DNA from 3 places in the Rossellomorea sp. DUT-2 genome. Region 1 is predicted to be linked to each of the others. Evidence: predicted binding sites of a transcription regulator. Region 1 holds the regulator's gene; each other region holds the start of a gene.
What was found. Region 1 encodes LexA, which represses DNA repair genes until DNA is damaged. Its sites were predicted from a motif close to CGAACATATGTTCG; they were not measured.

Region 1 (6,291 bases):
CTATAGAAGAAATCAAAGAAATGATTGATTTTGTAAAAGAGATCAACCCTGAAATGGTCGTTTTCGTTGACAACTGCTACGGTGAATTTGTAGAAGAGAGGGAGCCTTGTCACATCGGAGCAGACTTAATGGCAGGCTCCCTGATCAAAAACCCTGGTGGAGGTCTTGCTAAAACTGGGGGTTACATCGTAGGAAAGAAAGAATACGTAGAGGCATGTTCATATCGAATGACCTCCCCTGGAATAGGGGCAGAGGCAGGGGCATCTCTTTATAGCTTGCAAGAAATGTATCAAGGCTTCTTTTTGGCACCCCATGTGGTGGCACAATCATTAAAGGGGGCCGTCTTCACATCGGCGCTCTTAACGGAACTTGGCATGAACACAAATCCAAGTCCCAATGCAAAGCGAACAGATTTAATCCAGTCCGTACAGTTCGATGACAGAGATAAGATGGTCGCATTTTGTCAGGCAATACAGTTTGCATCACCTATAAATTCTCATTTCACTCCATATCCCAACTATATGCCTGGCTATGAGAATGATGTCATTATGGCGGCAGGTACATTCATTCAAGGCTCCAGCATTGAATTATCTGCAGACGGACCGATAAGACCGCCTTATGTGGCATACGTTCAAGGGGGATTAACTTACGCCCACGTGAAAATTGCCGTTTGCTCAGCAGTAGATAATTTGATTGAAAAAGGTTTAATCACTGTGACAAAAGGATAATAAAGTAGTAATTGGATAGTCTAAATCTGACTATCCTTTTCTTCTGAATTCTTATGTAAGAAAAACTAACATTTAATTGACAGAACTCCTTACATTACATATAATAAAGTCAAGAAGGAAAACAGAAGGAGGAATCAAGATGAGCGGTAGTGAAATTCGTCGAACGATGGCATTATTCCCAATTAGTATTGTCATGCAGCTCACGGACCTAACAGCTCGTCAGATTCGATACTATGAAGAGCACCAATTGATCAGCCCTGCACGTACTGAGGGGAATCGTAGGCTCTTTTCCTTGAATGACATTGATAAGTTATTGGAAGTAAAGGATCTGTTAGATCAAGGCATCAACATGGCTGGGATTAAGAAGATATTTGCGGTATCCAGTCATAATGAAAGTAAAGTAGTATCTGACGTAAGTAATGAAAAGGAAGAAAAAGCACGACAGGATCTATCCGATGACGAGCTGCGTAAATTACTCCGAAATGAATTGATGCATTCTGGTCGATTTACTAAAGCATCTTTGCGTCAAGGTGACATGTCCCGCTTTTTTCATTAAATAATACCTTTAATAAACTTGAGGAGGAACACGAAAATGGCAAAGTATACTCGAGAAGATGTTTTAAGATTAGCGAATGAAGAAGGTGTCAAGTTCATCCGACTCCAATTCACTGACATTCTGGGGACGATTAAGAACGTAGAAATCCCTCTTAGTCAGCTTGAGAAGGCATTAGATAACAAGATGATGTTTGACGGATCTTCAATTGAAGGATTTGTTCGAATTGAAGAATCAGATATGTACTTATTCCCTGATTTAGACACTTGGTTAGTATTCCCGTGGACAGCTGAAAAAGGAAAAGTAGCCCGACTAATCTGTGATATCTACAATCCAGATGGTACTCCATTCGAAGGAGATCCGCGTAACAATTTAAAGCGCATCTTAAGTCAAATGGAAGAGCTAGGGTTTACTGACTTCAATTTAGGACCTGAGCCGGAATTCTTCCTCTTTAAATTAGACGTAAATGGTGATCCGACATTAGAATTAAACGATAACGGTGGCTATTTCGATTTAGCTCCTACAGATTTAGGTGAGAACTGCCGTCGTGATATCGCATTAGAACTGGAAGAGATGGGATTTGAAATCGAAGCATCTCACCACGAAGTTGCCCCTGGTCAACATGAGATCGACTTTAAATATGCAAGTGCATTAAGAGCATGTGATGATATCCAAACATTTAAGTTAGTGGTTAAGACGATTGCACGTAAGCATGGATTACATGCAACATTCATGCCTAAGCCTCTATTTGGTGTAAATGGATCAGGAATGCACTGTAACATGTCCCTATTCAAAAATGGGGAAAACTCTTTCTTCGATGAAAAGGGAGATCTGCAATTAAGCGATACAGCTCGTCAATTCCTTGCAGGTATCATTAAACATGCAACTGACTTTACAGCGATCACGAACCCGACTGTAAACTCATACAAGCGTTTAGTCCCTGGATATGAAGCACCTTGTTATGTTGCATGGTCTGCTCGTAACCGCAGCCCATTAATCCGTATCCCTGCTTCTCGTGGGTTAAGCACACGAGTTGAAGTCCGAAGTGTTGATCCCGCGGCTAACCCATACCTGGCGATGGCTGTATTACTGGCAGCTGGATTAGATGGAATCAAAAATAACCTTCCAGCACCTAAACCAATCGACCGCAACATTTATGTGATGGACAAAAAAGAGCGTGAAGAAGCGGGAATCGTAGATCTTCCAGCGACATTACACGCTGCATTAGAAAATCTTAAAACAAATGAAGTAATTGTTAAATCCCTTGGAGAACACATCTTCGAACATTTCGTAGAAGCGAAAGAAATCGAATGGGATATGTTCCGTACACAAGTACACCCATGGGAACGTGAGCAATATATTCAAATGTATTAATCCTTAATAATTGCTATTAATTATAAGCAGTGGGTGGTAGCGAAAAATGCTACCACCCACTGCCTTTTTAGAACCTTCAAAAGTATAGAAAAAAATAAGCCGCTATTATACATAGCGGCTTAACGTATTAATGTACTTGGCGATAAACTCCGACAACTTTTCCTAAAATGGATACATTACGTAAAATGATCGGTTCCATTGTTGAGTTCTCTGGCTGTAATCGTACAAAATCTTTTTCTTTGAAAAAACGTTTTACAGTTGCTTCATCTTCCTCTGTCATCGCTACGACGATATCTCCATTGTTTGCTGTTTGTTGCTGACGTACGATAACAAAATCCCCATCCAAGATTCCGGCCTCTATCATACTGTCACCCATGATTTCCAGCATGAAAACCTGCTCATCTGAAGGTGCCATACGCTCAGGCAGTGGAAAGAATTCCTCGACATTCTCAACAGCCGTAATGGGTTGACCGGCTGTAACCTTACCAATTAAGGGAACATTCACAACTCGTTGGCGTGGGATTGTATCCTCTTCAAGGTTTAAGATTTCGATGGCTCTTGGTTTAGTGGGATCTCTACGAATAAGACCTTTGCTCTCTAACCTGGCCAGATGTCCGTGTACGGTGGAACTAGAAGCAAGACCAACGGCTTCACCAATTTCCCGTACGGAAGGTGGATACCCTTTTTCTCTTACTGCAATTTTAATATATTCTAGTATGTCTTGCTGTCTTTTAGACAATTTTGTCATGTTCACGCACCTCTATTATAGATCTTATGTTCCCATTATAGCATGTCTTTCCAGTCGGTACAAACATAAGTTCGAATTTCTGTTGACACCAAACGAATGTTCGTATTACAATGAGTATAACAAAAACAGAACAAACATTCGTATGGAGGTTTTATTATGTTAACACATATTTGGAATCGTTTCTCTTACATTATTATTTTATTTGTCTTAGCACTTTTATCAGCAGTATATTTTCTAATAGTCACGGCAAGTCAACCTTCTTACCAAAGCATCACTGTTCAGGATGGAGACACTCTTTGGACTATTGCCAAACAGTATAATGAAGAATATTCTATGACAGTGGAAGAATTTATCGCATGGGTAGGAGAGGAAAATAATCTTACATCATTCTCAATCCAACCAGGTGAATCACTTGTGTTACCTATAGAAAATCCAACATTATCTACCCATTCAGATTATGAATTGGTAATGAACGAAGAATAGAGGGATAGAAGATGAAGGCAGTAATTTACTGCAGAGTCAGTACAAAGAAAGACACACAGGAAACATCCTTGGAACGTCAAGAAGAGGAACTAGTGAAATTGGCGCAAGACCACCAATACGAAGTGGCTGCTATCATAAAAGATCAAGCAAGCGGTTTTGAATTAGATCGTCCTGGTGTTCTTGAACTTCTTGATTTGATTAAAGATGAGTCTATTGGTGCTGTTCTCATCCAGGATGAAACAAGAATTGGCAGAGGGAATGCCAAAATTGCTCTCATTCACTGTTTACTAAAAGAGGAAGTCAAGATTATCAGTCAAACCCATAGTGGGGAGCTACACTTATCTGAGTCAGATTCTATGGTGATTAATATCGTAAGCATGGTTGAGGAATATCAAAGAAAACTCCATAATTTGAAAATCAGACGAGGGATGAAAAGGGCAGTGGAAAATGGTTTTCAACCTCATAAAAATCTAAAAAATAAAGGAAATGTGGATGGAAGAGAGCGGATTGAAGTACCGGTTGAGGAAATTGTCCGTTTAAGGAAGAACGAACTGACTTTTGCTGAAATTGCAGCAACATTAAGAGGGTTCGGGTATGATGTCTCCAAAGCTACAGTACATAGGCGTTTTAAAGAATATATGACTTCAGTTGAAAATGCGTAACTCTTGTTTTATCTCCTTGAATCTAGTAACATGGCGATAGTATTACGTTCAAATTTTAGTTGTGTTTTAGAATTTGCTGACTATGCAATAAAGGAGTTTTTATAGATGCTTTCAAAAACGAAAATGAATCGAATCAATGAACTTGCCAAAAAGTCTAAAAGTAGCGGACTAACCGAACAAGAAGCAAAAGAGCAGTCCAAGTTGAGAAAAGAATACCTGGAAACGTTTCGTCAATCGATGAAAGGGACCATTGAAAATACAAGAATCTTTGATCCGGAAGGTAATGAAGTGACACCTAAGAAGATTCAGGATATACAGACTAAAAAGAAAATGCATTAGATTAATGAACGGCCAGGTCCATTTTAAAATGGACCTGGCCGTTTTTTCCTTCTTAACCCTTATGAAATCATAAGGGTTTTTATTTTCAACGATTATAAAGTCATGTTATCATTCAAGATAGTTGTATAAACTAACAAAGAAGATTAATATTAATAAGGTACAATAAAAGGAAGGATGTCTGACATATGTTTGATAACACAGATCAATTAGCAATTAATACAATCCGTACATTATCTATCGATGCAATTGAAAAAGCAGGTTCAGGACACCCTGGAATGCCTATGGGAGCAGCACCGATGGCGTATGCTCTTTGGACAAGATTCATGAATCATAATCCGAAAAATCCTGAGTGGTTTAACCGGGATCGATTCGTTTTATCCGCTGGTCATGGATCAATGCTATTATATAGCCTGCTTCATTTATCGGGATATGATGTTTCAATGGAAGATCTTAAAGAATTCCGTCAATGGGGAAGTAAAACACCGGGACACCCGGAATACAAACATACCCCAGGTGTTGAAGCCACGACTGGACCACTAGGGCAAGGAATCGGTATGGCCGTCGGTATGGCATTGGCTGAAAGGCATTTAGCTTCTACATACAATAAGGATCAATACGATATGGTAGACCATTTTACATATTCTATTTGTGGAGATGGAGACTTAATGGAGGGTGTGGCCTCTGAAGCAGCTTCTCTAGCAGCTCACTTGAAATTAGGTCGACTTGTCGTTCTCTATGATTCAAATGATATTTCACTTGATGGAGAGTTAGACAAATCTTTCTCTGAAAGTGTGGAAGGCCGCTTTGAATCGTATGGTTGGCAATATATTCGTGTTGAAGACGGGAATGACCTTGATGAAATCTCCAAAGCAATCGAAGAGGCTCAAGGTGATACTAGCCGTCCTACTATGATCGAAGTTAAGACGGTCATCGGATACGGAGCTCCTAATAAATCAGGGAAATCTGCTGTTCACGGTGCTCCACTAGGTGAAGACGAAATGAAGCTTACGAAAGAAGCTTATCAATGGACGTTTGAACAGGATTTCCATGTACCTGAGGAAGTTTACAGTAGATTCGAGGAAAGAATCCAACAAGTAGGTTCTGAAAAAGAAGAAGCCTGGGCTGACCTATTCATTAAATACAAAGAAGAGCATCCAGAGCTTGCTGTCCAATTAGAAGCAGCAATCAAAGGTGATCTTCCAGAAGGTTGGGATCAAGATATCCCGGTATATGAAGAAGGAAAAGCACTAGCAAGCAGAGCTTCTTCTGGTGAAGTGTTAAATGCGATTGCAAAGAAACTTCCTTCATTTATTGGTGGATCAGCTGACTTAGCCGGATCTAACAAGACGATGATTAAAGATGAAGCAGACTTTACTCATGAATCGTATGAAGGTCGTAATATCT
Region 2 (6,291 bases), on a different contig from region 1:
TGAAAAGCAGGATGAAAGAAATACACGGTGTGGTTTCCGTCCGCCTCATTTAAATAAAGTGACTAGAACTCCCTTAACCCGAGAACAATGTGTAATAAAGCGGTTGAGGGAGGATTTATTTTTATGGCGATCATCCATTTTAACAATAGAGATCTTTATTTTGACGATTTAGGAAAAGGGAATCCCGTTGTCTTGATCCATCCCCCGGGTATGGGGAGGATGACCTTCATAAAGCAGCATGTTCTTTCCAGACACTTTCGCCTCATCATTCCGGACTTAACAGGCCATGGTGACTCCTTTACAATGGAACAGAATATTAGTATCTCTCAGTTTGTAGAGGACATAAAGGCGATTCTCGACCACCTGAACATTGCTGCATGTGTGATGCTCGGATATTCTGCAGGGGGAGTGGTGGGACAAACATTTGCGTGTACCTATGAAGACCGGGTCTCCACTCTCATTTTGGTAGGGGGATATCCGAAAGTCACGAATCCCAAGCTGAAATGGATGCACCATATGGGCATGGAAATGGTTAGTGAACATCCGGCTCGCCTATCGGAGATTATTTCCAGAGCGCATTTCAAGGATAAGCTTGAGCGGGAGAAGCTGAGGGGTCATATTGATAAGGCGAACCACCACATTTGGTATCAGTTCTACGAGCAATCCCTTCACTACGATGGGATAGAGCAGGTCAAGAAGCTTCCAATCCCGCTTCTCTTAATTTACGGGGAAAGGTCGGATTGGATCAATTCTCATCTCAAACTGTATAACGATTGTTATTCTAAGAAAATATATGTGATTCCTGGAGCCTCTCATCAAATTCCCACACGTTATCACAGTGCTCTAAATAATATACTTTTAGGTGAAATAGAAGGGTGATTATCTTTGCTCTTACTCCTTCTACTTGATACTATCTTAATAAAGTAAAGTCGATCAATGAGAGGAGAATACGATGGGAATTCATCACTATTTTAAAAGCTTATCCGACCTTGAAACCCTCATTCGCTGTCCGGGCCGATTTAAGTATCATGAGCATAACGTAGCCAGCCATTCGTTTAAGGTGACCAAAATTGCTCAGTTTTTAGGAACGGCGGAAGAACAGAGCGGGAAAAAAATTGATTGGAAAGCACTGTATGAAAAAGCCTTGAATCATGACTACGCGGAACTTTTCACAGGGGATATCAAGACCCCTGTAAAATATGCATCGGGAGAGCTGCGTGAGCTCTTCAGCCAGGTAGAAGATCAGATGGTCAATAAATTCATCACTACAGAATTCCCCCCGCAATTTCAAGAAGTGTACAGAGAACGGTTTAAAGAGGGGAAGGACGATAGCCTTGAAGGAAGAATCCTTTCTGTCGCAGACAAAATCGATCTTCTGTATGAATCCTTTGGAGAAATTCAAAAAGGGAATCCGGAGCCTCTATTTATTGAAATTTATCAGGAAGCCCTATCGACGATTGTGAAATACAAGGACCTGGAGTGTGTACAATACTTCTTGGAATACATTCTGCCTGATATGCTTTCGGAAAAATTCATCCCTCACAGTGAGTTGAAGGAACGGACCCAGAAATTAATTCAGCAGGGTGAAGAGTAGGAAAACCCTTTCCAGATAGGGGAAACTTCGGTAGAATATGTGTTATTCCCTTATCTTTAAGGAGAGTTGAACGTGTCTAAAATCATTTTAGGTTTATTTTTACCAGGATTGCTTGTCGTTCTGTTCACACGGGTGACGTATAACCATTATGTGGGATTGATCTTGACCGTTGCCCTCATTGCAGCTTCGGTTTCCAAGGGCTATACGGACTCTTGGTTACTGATTGTCGTAGACGCGGCTTCATTAACCGTTGGATTCTGGTATAGCGACCGGATGATGAAAAGAGCGAAGAGAAGTGCATGATTTTGGTGACAGGTGAATAGAAGTTTGAAAACAGGCTCTATCTTTTAAGAAGATAGAGCCTGTTTTTCTTATGCCATAGCGCTTGCCTATTCCTTTGAAAAGGTCGGGAGGGGATTCCCGTGTAAACAGATTTCTTAATTGTGGATAAATGAAGAATAGTGTGAATAAGTGAGGTTGAGGACATGTTATTCACAGTTTGAATCCGCATTCATCAACATTGTGCACAAGAAATTTGACGAATTGTGAATAAGTTTAAGGATTTTCCACAATGAATATCGACTTATACACATAGTTGTGCACAGGTTGTGTATAGAAATGCTCGTATTATGTCGAAAATCTCTAATAAGCTCCTTGCTAGCTCCCGTAAAATGTCGAAATCACGATCCTAGCCTCGAAACTGTTTCTTCATCAAAAGTTATCCACAACCCGGATAATGTGATCTCTATAATAATAAAAAAACGAACTTTTGTTCGCTTATTATTGGTTAATACTGTAGGAAATGTGGTAGAATGTGTATAGAAGAATGGACAGTGTTTAAGATGGGTATAAGTAGGTAAATACAAGGTAGCAGTCCTTTACTATAGGAGGTTTCACGGTGAAAGATCAATTCGAGCTCAAATCTAAATATAAACCAGAGGGAGATCAGCCCCTGGCGATTGAAAAATTAGTTCAAGGCATAAATGAAGGGAAACGTCATCAAACCTTACTTGGGGCTACAGGGACAGGAAAGACATTCACTGTCTCCAATGTGATCAAGCAGGTTGAGAAGCCTACCCTCATCATTGCTCATAATAAAACATTGGCGGGGCAGCTCTACAGCGAATTTAAAGAGTTTTTCCCTGATAACGCCGTTGAATATTTTGTCAGTTACTATGACTATTATCAGCCGGAGGCATACGTTCCTCAAACGGATACATTTATTGAAAAGGATGCCAGCATCAATGATGAAATCGATAAACTCAGGCACTCTGCTACATCTTCTTTGTTTGAGCGAAAAGATGTCATCATCATTGCCAGCGTGTCCTGTATTTACGGTTTAGGTAACCCGGAGGAATACCGGGAGCTCGTTCTTTCCCTGCGTACAGGAATGGAAATCGAACGAAATCAATTGCTGCGTAAGCTTGTGGATATCCAGTATGAACGAAACGACATCGACTTTCAGCGTGGAACCTTCCGTGTTCGAGGTGACGTAGTGGAAATTTTCCCGGCTTCCCGTGATGAACACTGTATGCGTGTAGAGTTTTTCGGAGATGAAATTGACAGGATTCGTGAAGTGGATGCCCTGACCGGTGAAATCATGGGAGATCGGGATCATATCGCAATCTTCCCGGCTTCCCACTTCGTAACCCGTGAAGAAAAATTGCAGGTAGCCATCAAAAATATTGAAAAAGAGCTTGAAGAGCAATTAGCTATCATGAAAGAAGAAAATAAACTGCTGGAGGCCCAACGTCTGGAACAGCGGACCCGTTATGATCTCGAAATGATGAGGGAGATGGGCTTTTGCTCGGGGATTGAAAACTACTCCCGTCACCTGACATTAAGGCCGTCAGGATCGACTCCGTATACTCTTATGGACTATTTTCCAGACGATTTCTTAATTGTGGTCGACGAGTCCCATGTGACGCTACCTCAAATCCGGGGAATGTTCAACGGGGACCAGGCCCGTAAAAAAGTGCTTGTGGATCACGGCTTCCGTCTGCCTTCCGCCATGGACAATCGTCCCTTGCGTTTTGAAGAGTTTGAGAAGAAAACACAGCAGCTCCTCTATGTCTCAGCCACGCCAGGTCCATACGAATTGGAGCATTGTCCTGAGATGGTCGAGCAGATCATCCGTCCAACAGGACTTCTGGATCCGGTCATCGAGGTACGACCCATCGAAGGACAGATCGATGACCTTCTTGGTGAAATCAACGAACGTATCGAGAAAAATGAACGTGTCCTTGTGACTACCCTTACGAAGAAAATGTCTGAGGATCTCTCGGCGTACTTGAAGGAAATGGGTATCAAAGTTCAATATTTGCATTCAGAAATCAAAACGTTGGAACGGATTGAAATCATCCGCGACCTCCGTTTAGGTAAATATGATGTATTAGTGGGAATCAATTTACTCCGTGAAGGGTTGGACATCCCCGAAGTATCACTTGTCACCATATTGGATGCTGACAAAGAAGGCTTCTTGCGTTCTGAACGTTCCCTCATTCAAACGATAGGCCGTGCAGCGCGTAATAGCAGCGGTAAAGTCATTATGTACGCGGACAGAATTACCGACTCTATGCAAAAAGCACTTGACGAAACAGAACGTCGTCGGACGATACAGGAAGAATACAATGAAAAACACGGAGTTACCCCGACGACCATACAAAAAGAAATCCGGGATGTCATCAGGGCAACCCATGCCGCAGAAGAAGCAGGGGTTTATGAAGGAGAACAGACAAAAGTTTCGAATATGTCTAAACCGGAGCGACAAAAACTTATTGCTAGCTTAGAAGTGGAAATGAAGGAAGCAGCCAAGGCATTGGACTTTGAGCGCGCTGCACAGCTTCGTGATACCATTCTTGAGCTTAAGGCGGAAGGATGAACGAAATATGGCGCGAGATCAAATAATCGTACAAGGAGCTAGAGCTCATAATTTAAAAAATATAGATATAAAAATTCCACGGGATAAACTGGTCGTTTTAACGGGGCTTTCGGGTTCAGGTAAGTCATCCCTTGCCTTTGATACCATTTATGCAGAAGGACAAAGACGTTATGTCGAGTCCCTTTCTGCTTATGCCCGTCAATTCTTAGGTCAAATGGATAAGCCCGATGTCGATGCAATCGAGGGATTGTCCCCTGCGATTTCCATCGATCAAAAAACAACGAGCCGTAATCCACGTTCGACTGTAGGGACGGTCACCGAAATTTACGACTATCTAAGACTGTTGTTTGCAAGAGTAGGGAAACCGATTTGTCCAAATCACGGGATCGAAATCTCCTCCCAAACGATTGAACAAATGGTCGACCGTATTCTTGAGTACCCGGAAAGAACTAAGCTTCAAGTACTGGCACCAGTTGTATCAGGCCGTAAAGGAACTCACGTGAAGACCCTTGAAGAAATCAAGAAACAAGGGTTTGTCCGAGTACGTATCAACGGTGAAGTCCAGGATCTTGGAGAAGAAATCTCCCTGGAAAAAAATAAAAAGCACTCCATTGAAGTGATCATTGACCGAATCGTCGTGAAAGAGGGTGTCGCAGCACGTCTGTCCGACTCACTTGAAACGGCACTAAGATTGGCAGACGGTCAGGTGATCATTGATGTAATCGGGGAAGAAGAACTTCTATTCAGTGAGCATCACGCATGTCCGTACTGTGGATTTTCCATAACGGAATTGGAGCCAAGAATGTTTTCCTTCAATAGTCCGTACGGTGCCTGCACAAGCTGTGACGGATTGGGAACAAAGCTTGAGGTCGATAAGGAGCTGGTGATTCCCAACTGGGATCGCACTCTCGACGAACATGCGATTGCTCCGTGGGAACCGACAAGCTCCCAATACTATCCGTCTCTTCTTAAGGCAGTATGTAATCATTATGAGATTCCGATGGATATGCCTGTAAAGGATATCCCGAAACATCAAATGGATAAGGTCCTATATGGATCAGGCAAGGATGAGATTTACTTCCGTTACGAGAACGATTTTGGGCAAGTTCGTGAAAACTATCTTCGTTTCGAAGGGGTCATCCCGAATGTCGAGCGACGATACCGTGAGACAAGCTCTGATTATATCCGTGAACAGATGGAGAAATACATGGCGCAGCAGGCTTGTCCGACCTGTAATGGTCACCGTTTGAAAGAAGAGAGCCTGGCAGTAAAAGTAGACTCTCTTCATATAGGGGAAGTAACGGCCTTTTCGATTGAAGAAGCAGAGCAGTTTTTCCATAAGCTCGAGCTATCGGAAAAAGATATGAAGATTGCCAATCTTATTTTGAGGGAGATTCGTGAACGACTTGGATTCCTGGTCAACGTTGGACTTGAATACCTCACATTAAGCCGGGCAGCAGGTACGTTGTCGGGGGGAGAAGCTCAACGCATTCGATTAGCGACTCAAATCGGTTCCCGTCTGACGGGGGTTCTCTACATTCTTGATGAGCCGTCCATCGGATTGCATCAGCGGGACAATGACCGACTGATCGACACCTTAAAGAACATGAGGGAAATAGGAAACACCTTGATCGTAGTCGAGCATGATGAAGATACGATGATGGCAGCTGACTATCTCATCGATATCGGACCTGGAGCGGGTGTTCATGGGGGAGAAGTGGTTTCTGCGGGAACACCGCAGGAAGTGATGGATGACTCGAACTCATTAACCGGTCAGTACCTTTCAGGGAAGAAGTTCATCCCTCTTCCACAGGAA
Region 3 (6,291 bases), on a different contig from region 1:
GTATTCGAGAACTTCAGTATCTTTGCTGGATAATAATTTCTTATGTGCTGATATTTGCCCCTTATCCAACATTCCTCTTATTTTAAATTCAAATAGTAAATTAAAATTCTCACCGCAAATCCATGCATCAGGTATAGATCCTGAGTTATCTTCTAAATCAGAGGAAGAAAAGCTGTTTTTATATGGTGCGATTCCAATTACATACTCTAGTAATTTTGGGTCTTGAGGACAAAATTTCTTTCTTACCTTGGCAAAAGTGTTATTAAAATTTAAGTTATCGGATTCATCCTTCAGTAGATTTTTCAAAAAAGGCTCTATGATTTGATAGTTATTGTAACTGAGAATGCTCATTAAAATATGAGTATAATGATCTTCTTCTTGTCCTTGGTATTTAAAAAGATTCATGTACTCCTCCGTGTTAAATCAGATATACGTTAAATATAGCACAAAATAACTACTAATCTAATAATTACCTGTAAAAATATAGGATAACTTATTCTAGTACATACAAAAAACCTCCCTCAAGAATGAGAGAGGTTAAATTTTAATTACTGACCATACCAAACCTTATTATTCTGTATCTGAGTATTATGTGCTGGATGCCAGTAATCGACAGAATAAGAATAATCATAGTTCATAATACAACGAATTCCACTTCCTTGTGCATCATGACCTAACCCGTAGTTATGAGAGAACTCATGTTGAGCTGCTTTAGATGTGTTTGTCACTCCTTGGTCTAAGTTAACGCTGAATGCCGTTCCTGGATCTGAAGAATAAACGTAAGCAATTCCTCCAGCATCAAAGTTAGCATCCTTTGAGAAACCTACTACAAAGTCGTAACTGTAACCTGACCAATCCCTGCTTAGGTCTGCTAAAATTTGTGAGCTGTTTCCACCTTGTGAAGTCCAATTCCCTACTGCTTGTACTTGGAAATCAATACCGTGATCTCTAATGAATGCATCATCTGCGTTTTCGACGATTTGTTGCACTCTGCTTTGCCAGTCACTATATGTAGCACGGTACTCTTCGTCTGCTACTGCAAGAACTGTTACAGTTCTATTGGCTGCAGCTGCTGCTTTTTGAACAGATTGCTTTTCTTTTGAAAGTGTACTTTTGGTAGTCGATGATTTTTTCACTTTCCCTTTTTCATCTAACTCTACTACTTTAGTAGACTTCTCGATTTTAGCAGGACCTTTATCAGGTGCATATTCCTTGGCCTTTGGTAATGAATCGATGTAAGTAGTTGATGGGGCAGCGTGGTCATGATCGTGATGGTCTAGGTCTGTTGGCTGTACCTTTGCTAATCCAATGGCAGGTGCGACACAAATTGATAAAGCTAGAGTAGTGGAAGCAATTTTTTTCAAGTTCATAGAGAACCCTCCTTTTTTGGTATAACTAACAAATTCGGGGGATTCTTCCTAATACCTTTTAATTAGAGGTTGAGAAAGTTCGGGTTAAAAGCCCTATGAGTATTCGAGGTATTTCTACTAATTTGGTGAAAATTTTCGTTGTTTCACTAATATCTTCAGAATTAAATTAGTGAATAATAATCAGTTTGAAATATCTATCATCAAATCTAATAATTTCCTCTAATTAATAACTACCATTTTCTTTATTTTAAGCCAATATTGAAAATTTTCGTGATAATATTATTTATATATTATTGTTTCGGAGGTTTTAATTTGCTTTTCCCCGTAATTGAAGGACCTGTTTCTAACAAAAAACATGCTATTAAAAACTCTAAAGTGACCGAATGCGGGATTCCTTATCCTGATTTTTATGAAGATGATAAAGAGGCGATGAAGGCAATTTATTTTAGAGAAGTTAATGAACTTTCATGTCAGATGTGTAAAGAAAAAATAGAAAACCTTTTAGAAAATTAATTTTACAGGACTAATAAACTACTTTATTACCCCTTTCCATATTGGAAGGGGTTTAAAATCGTTGAAAATACGAACGTATGTTTGTATAATATTACCGAGGTGAGCAAAATGTACCAATTATCATACAGGACCACCGGGTTAGAAGATTGGGTTTCTCGGTTCTATTCTAGGATCGGAATAACAAATCCAGATTCAATTAGTGAGGAACGAATATCTAGGTTCCTAGGCATTTATGTAAAGAAGAAACCTATCCCGAGCAGCTTCCATGTAATCGGTAGATATCAAGACATCGTAATTGATAGTAGAGAACCCATTGAAAAGCACAGGGAGATTTTCTTCCATGAATTATGCCATATCCTTAGACACTCTGGTGTTCAAACAATTATGCCTGCTTCGTTTAGAGAGCTCCAGGAATGGGATGCACATCATTTTACTCAGTATGCATCTATCCCCTATCACATGATTAAATACATTCCTATCAATGATCGAGATGTGATTAAAAAAATGTCTGATATGTTCTTGGTATCTCCAGAACTATGTGAAGAACGATTAGAACAAATTATTCGAAGGAATCAAATTCAAAGAAGCATTTACTAAATTACCAATCTCTCTATTTTTTTGTTCTTAATTTACAAGTATTTTAGTTTTAAAGGAAGTGGTTATATGAAAGCAGCAGTATATGTCCGTGTTAGTACCACTGAACAAGCATCCGAGGGCTACTCTATTCGAGCACAGACAGACCGTTTAAAAGCTTACTGTGTATCCCAGGGATGGGATATATTCGAAATCTATATCGATGATGGCTACAGTGCTAAAGATACGAACAGGCCAAACCTGGAAAGAATGATAAAACATATTGAGCAAAACTTGATTGATTGTGTCTTAGTTTATCGACTGGATCGTTTGACTAGATCCGTACGGGATCTATATAACATTTTAGAAACATTCGATAAATACGATTGCAAGTTCAAATCAGCAACCGAAGTATATGATACGACCACTGCAATGGGTAGAATGTTCATAACCATAGTGGCTGCATTAGCCCAATGGGAACGAGAAAACACCGGGGAAAGAATTCGCATGGGTATGGAACAAAAAGCACGTGAGGGAAACTGGGTAATTAATCGATCTCCATATGGTTACGATTTAGATAAAGAAAACAAGACGCTTACCATCAATAAAGAAGAAGCTCTTATTGTAAAAGATATATTTGATTACTACCTTAAAGGGAAAAGTACAATTAAAATTGCTGTAGAATTAAATCGGTTAAATATCCGAACAAGGAACGATGCAATTTGGAGTGGTTTTAGAGTGAACTATATCCTTTCCAACCCTCTATACATTGGAACTATGAGATATAACTTTAGAGTAAACAAGGAAAATTATTTTGAAGTGGAAAATACTCATCCTCCTATCATTTCGAAAGAAACTTTTGAGAATGTTCAGAGGATTAAAGATAGTAGAAGTACATCACATCCAAGGGCAGCTACAAGTAAATTTATTTTTTCGGGTGTAGCAAAATGTGCACGCTGTGGATCCCCTCTATCCGGTAAACATGGTTATTCGAAAAGAGGAAATAAAGAATATCGTTCTCGAGGCTATATCTGCAACAGGAAAGTTGTTGGAGAATGTAATCAACGATCTATGGCAGAACGTTATATAGAAACTCAGTTCATTAAGTATCTAGACTCATTAAGAATTAATCCAGGTATAGTAGAAGACATTACTTATGAAGATGAGATTGATGATAGCCAAGATAGAATGGACTTATTAAATAAAGAATTAAATGAAATTGATAAACGGAAGAAAAAGTGGCAATATGCTTGGGTAAACGAAATGATTAGTGATGAAGATTTTTCTGTTCGAATGGGAGAAGAAAAAACTAAAGAGGAAGATGTAAATAAGCAGCTATCTTCTCTTCAACCAGCTGGGGAAAAAATGAACACTGAAGACCTTTCAGAAATTCTCCTAGACTTAAAGTCAAACTGGAATCAGCTTGATGCATTGGAGAAAAAAATGTTGCTTCAGATGTTCACCAAAAAGATTGTGGTTGACCGGGTTAGTAATCAGTTGAAACCTGATTGTTTGGAGATTAGAGAGGTTGAGTTTTATTAAATTTAAATGCTCAAAACACCTAGAAATGTCTAGGTGTTTTGTTATTTTCTTCTTCCATTATACCTCCCTATTGGGAGGTTTCACACTTATTCAACAGGCCTGTCCTTAAATTGAGAACTTGAACTCAAAATATTTATATTTTTTGTTAGACATATCTGTAGAATTTTTTAACGCTCTCCAGTTTTACCGAGTTTTATCATTGCATGGGTCAGATAACTGAATATTGCAAGCAGAAGGCTAAAAAATAAGATTAGAACAAGCCATTTCGTAGCGACATCATCATAAGTGTTTTCCAGATATGGAAGCAGAGTGCTCGGGTAGCATATTCCTACAACTGTCGCATAGCCAAGGACTATCAAACCACTCATAACATACCTTGGTCTTCCATAACCTTCGAGAATCTTCTCTTGTTCTTCTTTTTGTATCTTCAAGATGTTCACTTCATCCTTCAGCTGGTCCCGTTCTTTTTCTTTGTCTCCGTAATTGTTAGTAGGTTGTAAATTCCTCTTATAAAAATTTGCTGGTTCATAATTCTGTAAATAATCTATCGGTGACTTAGGTTCCGATAAGATATCTATGATGACTTCAAAAATACGTTTGTACCAAAGTATTCTGTCAGGGTATTTCAACTCTCCATGCTGCAAATTAAATTCTTGAAAAGTCGACACAGGGTGTTTTTCATCTACACTGTCGAACATTTCTTGTTTGATCTCTTTCAATTGCTCAAAATACGGCCTCAGTTCATCAATCGTCAAACGATCATATTCTATTTCGTGAACAATATCCTCAAGTTCTTTCCCTTGGATCATTAATTCGATACTATCATCATCGATTACAAAATCGTTTAAATCATCTTCGAACAGATACTTTTCCAACCCATCAATCAACTCGTTTTTAGTACCAATATCATTGTTAATTTCACGAAGCCTTCGTTTTATTCCGCTATGCTCACTGGAAATCGAGATGACTCGACTCACAAGAAATCCACCAATGATAGCCACAAGTGCAGCAGTAGATGAGATAATCGTCGTTAATAAACTAGTTAAATCCATTTTTGTCTCCTTTCTATTGAAATTTTAACCAAGGATAATATAAATATCTCTTTGCCTAAACAAGTTAAAAACATTACAAATAATAAAGGCATTAAGTATATTAAAGTTCATTTATCTCCGTTATATTTTCAGGTGAAACAAAACCATCTTCATTTAAGAAAACCATAAAATTTTTATCAGGATCCCAATATCCTGTCTTTTTAAATAAAACATACTCGATTGCCTTTAGTACATACTCCGAAGGATTAAAATAATTGATATCCTCAAAGTTCACAAGGAGTGACAGTTTCATCGGTTTAGCACTTGCTTTCCATTTTTCAATTAATTCAGGCATATGAATAATTTTGCTAATATCCCATATGAATTCTGGACATTCTCTTATATGTCTTACATTTGAATTATTTTCAGCATCTTCCTTAATCAAGAAACCATTTATACATTTATCTGAATTAAAACGATGAAAAAGCATCTCATCCTTAAAGCTTTTTCCCATAAAATGAATTAAAGGTGGTGCCCCTTCCTCATATTGAATACTAATACCAGAATCAGCAAAAAAAGAAGAAAAAATATCATTTTTAATTATAGATTCTATATTTAAGATTCCATTTTGTTGAAAACTACTTTCATCTATCCCAGAAGTAAGGTGGAACATAAATAATTTATCAGGAAGAATATCATCTTTACGTAAATTAAAATATTTTAATACGTCTTCTATATAAATATTATTATATTTCCATAATTTATCTATATTGCTAATTCTGTCCTTATTGCTATCAATAAACATAACCAGAGTTTCTTCGTTAGTTCCAAATAAATCAGATAAAGATTTTAAAGTTGTTTCAACTGATGAACAATCTAGTATTCTCAATTTTTTTCTCCTTAATTAGTTTTTTAAATACGATAATAAACCATCAATGTGTACCCAATTTTTTCAAACCCTTTTATAATAATTGCAATCATCCAATAATTCCTATTTTTCAGCAATACCCTTCATCCATTAAATCGGCCTTTAGTCGAAGATACTTCTAGGTTACATATACATATTTAACCTTAAATATCTGCATGGTTCTTTTAATATGACTGAGTGACCAGTTAAGCTCGCCCTTATTGCAATCTCCGCCGTTTCCCGATCGCGGATCTCCCCCACCATGATAATATCCGGGTCGTGTCGTAAAATCGCTTTCAAGCCGGTGGAATACGTTATCCCGGCTTTTTCATTCACTTGTATTTGTACCATATCC

Region 2: the regulator LexA is predicted to act here: its motif matches at 2,357-2,370, upstream of uvrB (excinuclease ABC subunit UvrB).
Region 3: the regulator LexA is predicted to act here: its motif matches at 1,954-1,967, upstream of ACOSV2_RS08740 (ImmA/IrrE family metallo-endopeptidase).

The regions. Positions count from the first base shown of each region.
Region 1 covers NZ_JBQPEO010000001.1:744,462-750,752, forward strand. Annotated here, with positions in the region: gene ACOSV2_RS03730 (methionine gamma-lyase family protein) at 1-728, shown strand, start outside; gene ACOSV2_RS03735 (MerR family transcriptional regulator) at 868-1,284, shown strand; gene glnA (type I glutamate--ammonia ligase) at 1,321-2,655, shown strand; gene lexA (transcriptional repressor LexA) at 2,783-3,403, opposite strand; gene yneA (cell division suppressor protein YneA) at 3,560-3,886, shown strand; gene ACOSV2_RS03755 (YneB family resolvase-like protein) at 3,898-4,548, shown strand; gene ACOSV2_RS03760 (DUF896 domain-containing protein) at 4,654-4,887, shown strand; gene tkt (transketolase) at 5,073-6,291, shown strand, end outside.
Region 2 covers NZ_JBQPEO010000004.1:187,327-193,617, forward strand. Annotated here, with positions in the region: gene ACOSV2_RS16215 (phosphoglycerate dehydrogenase) at 1-53, shown strand, start outside; gene ACOSV2_RS16220 (alpha/beta fold hydrolase) at 124-879, shown strand; gene ACOSV2_RS16225 (HD domain-containing protein) at 953-1,594, shown strand; gene ACOSV2_RS16230 (CsbA family protein) at 1,667-1,897, shown strand; gene uvrB (excinuclease ABC subunit UvrB) at 2,493-4,475, shown strand; gene uvrA (excinuclease ABC subunit UvrA) at 4,483-6,291, shown strand, end outside.
Region 3 covers NZ_JBQPEO010000002.1:579,039-585,329, forward strand. Annotated here, with positions in the region: gene ACOSV2_RS08725 (hypothetical protein) at 1-405, opposite strand, end outside; gene ACOSV2_RS08730 (zinc-dependent metalloprotease) at 549-1,370, opposite strand; gene ACOSV2_RS08735 (hypothetical protein) at 1,683-1,883, shown strand; gene ACOSV2_RS08740 (ImmA/IrrE family metallo-endopeptidase) at 1,992-2,480, shown strand; gene ACOSV2_RS08745 (recombinase family protein) at 2,547-3,998, shown strand; gene ACOSV2_RS08750 (hypothetical protein) at 4,166-5,050, opposite strand; gene ACOSV2_RS08755 (hypothetical protein) at 5,151-5,918, opposite strand; partial or broken gene ACOSV2_RS08760 (ATPase, T2SS/T4P/T4SS family) at 6,126-6,291, opposite strand, start outside.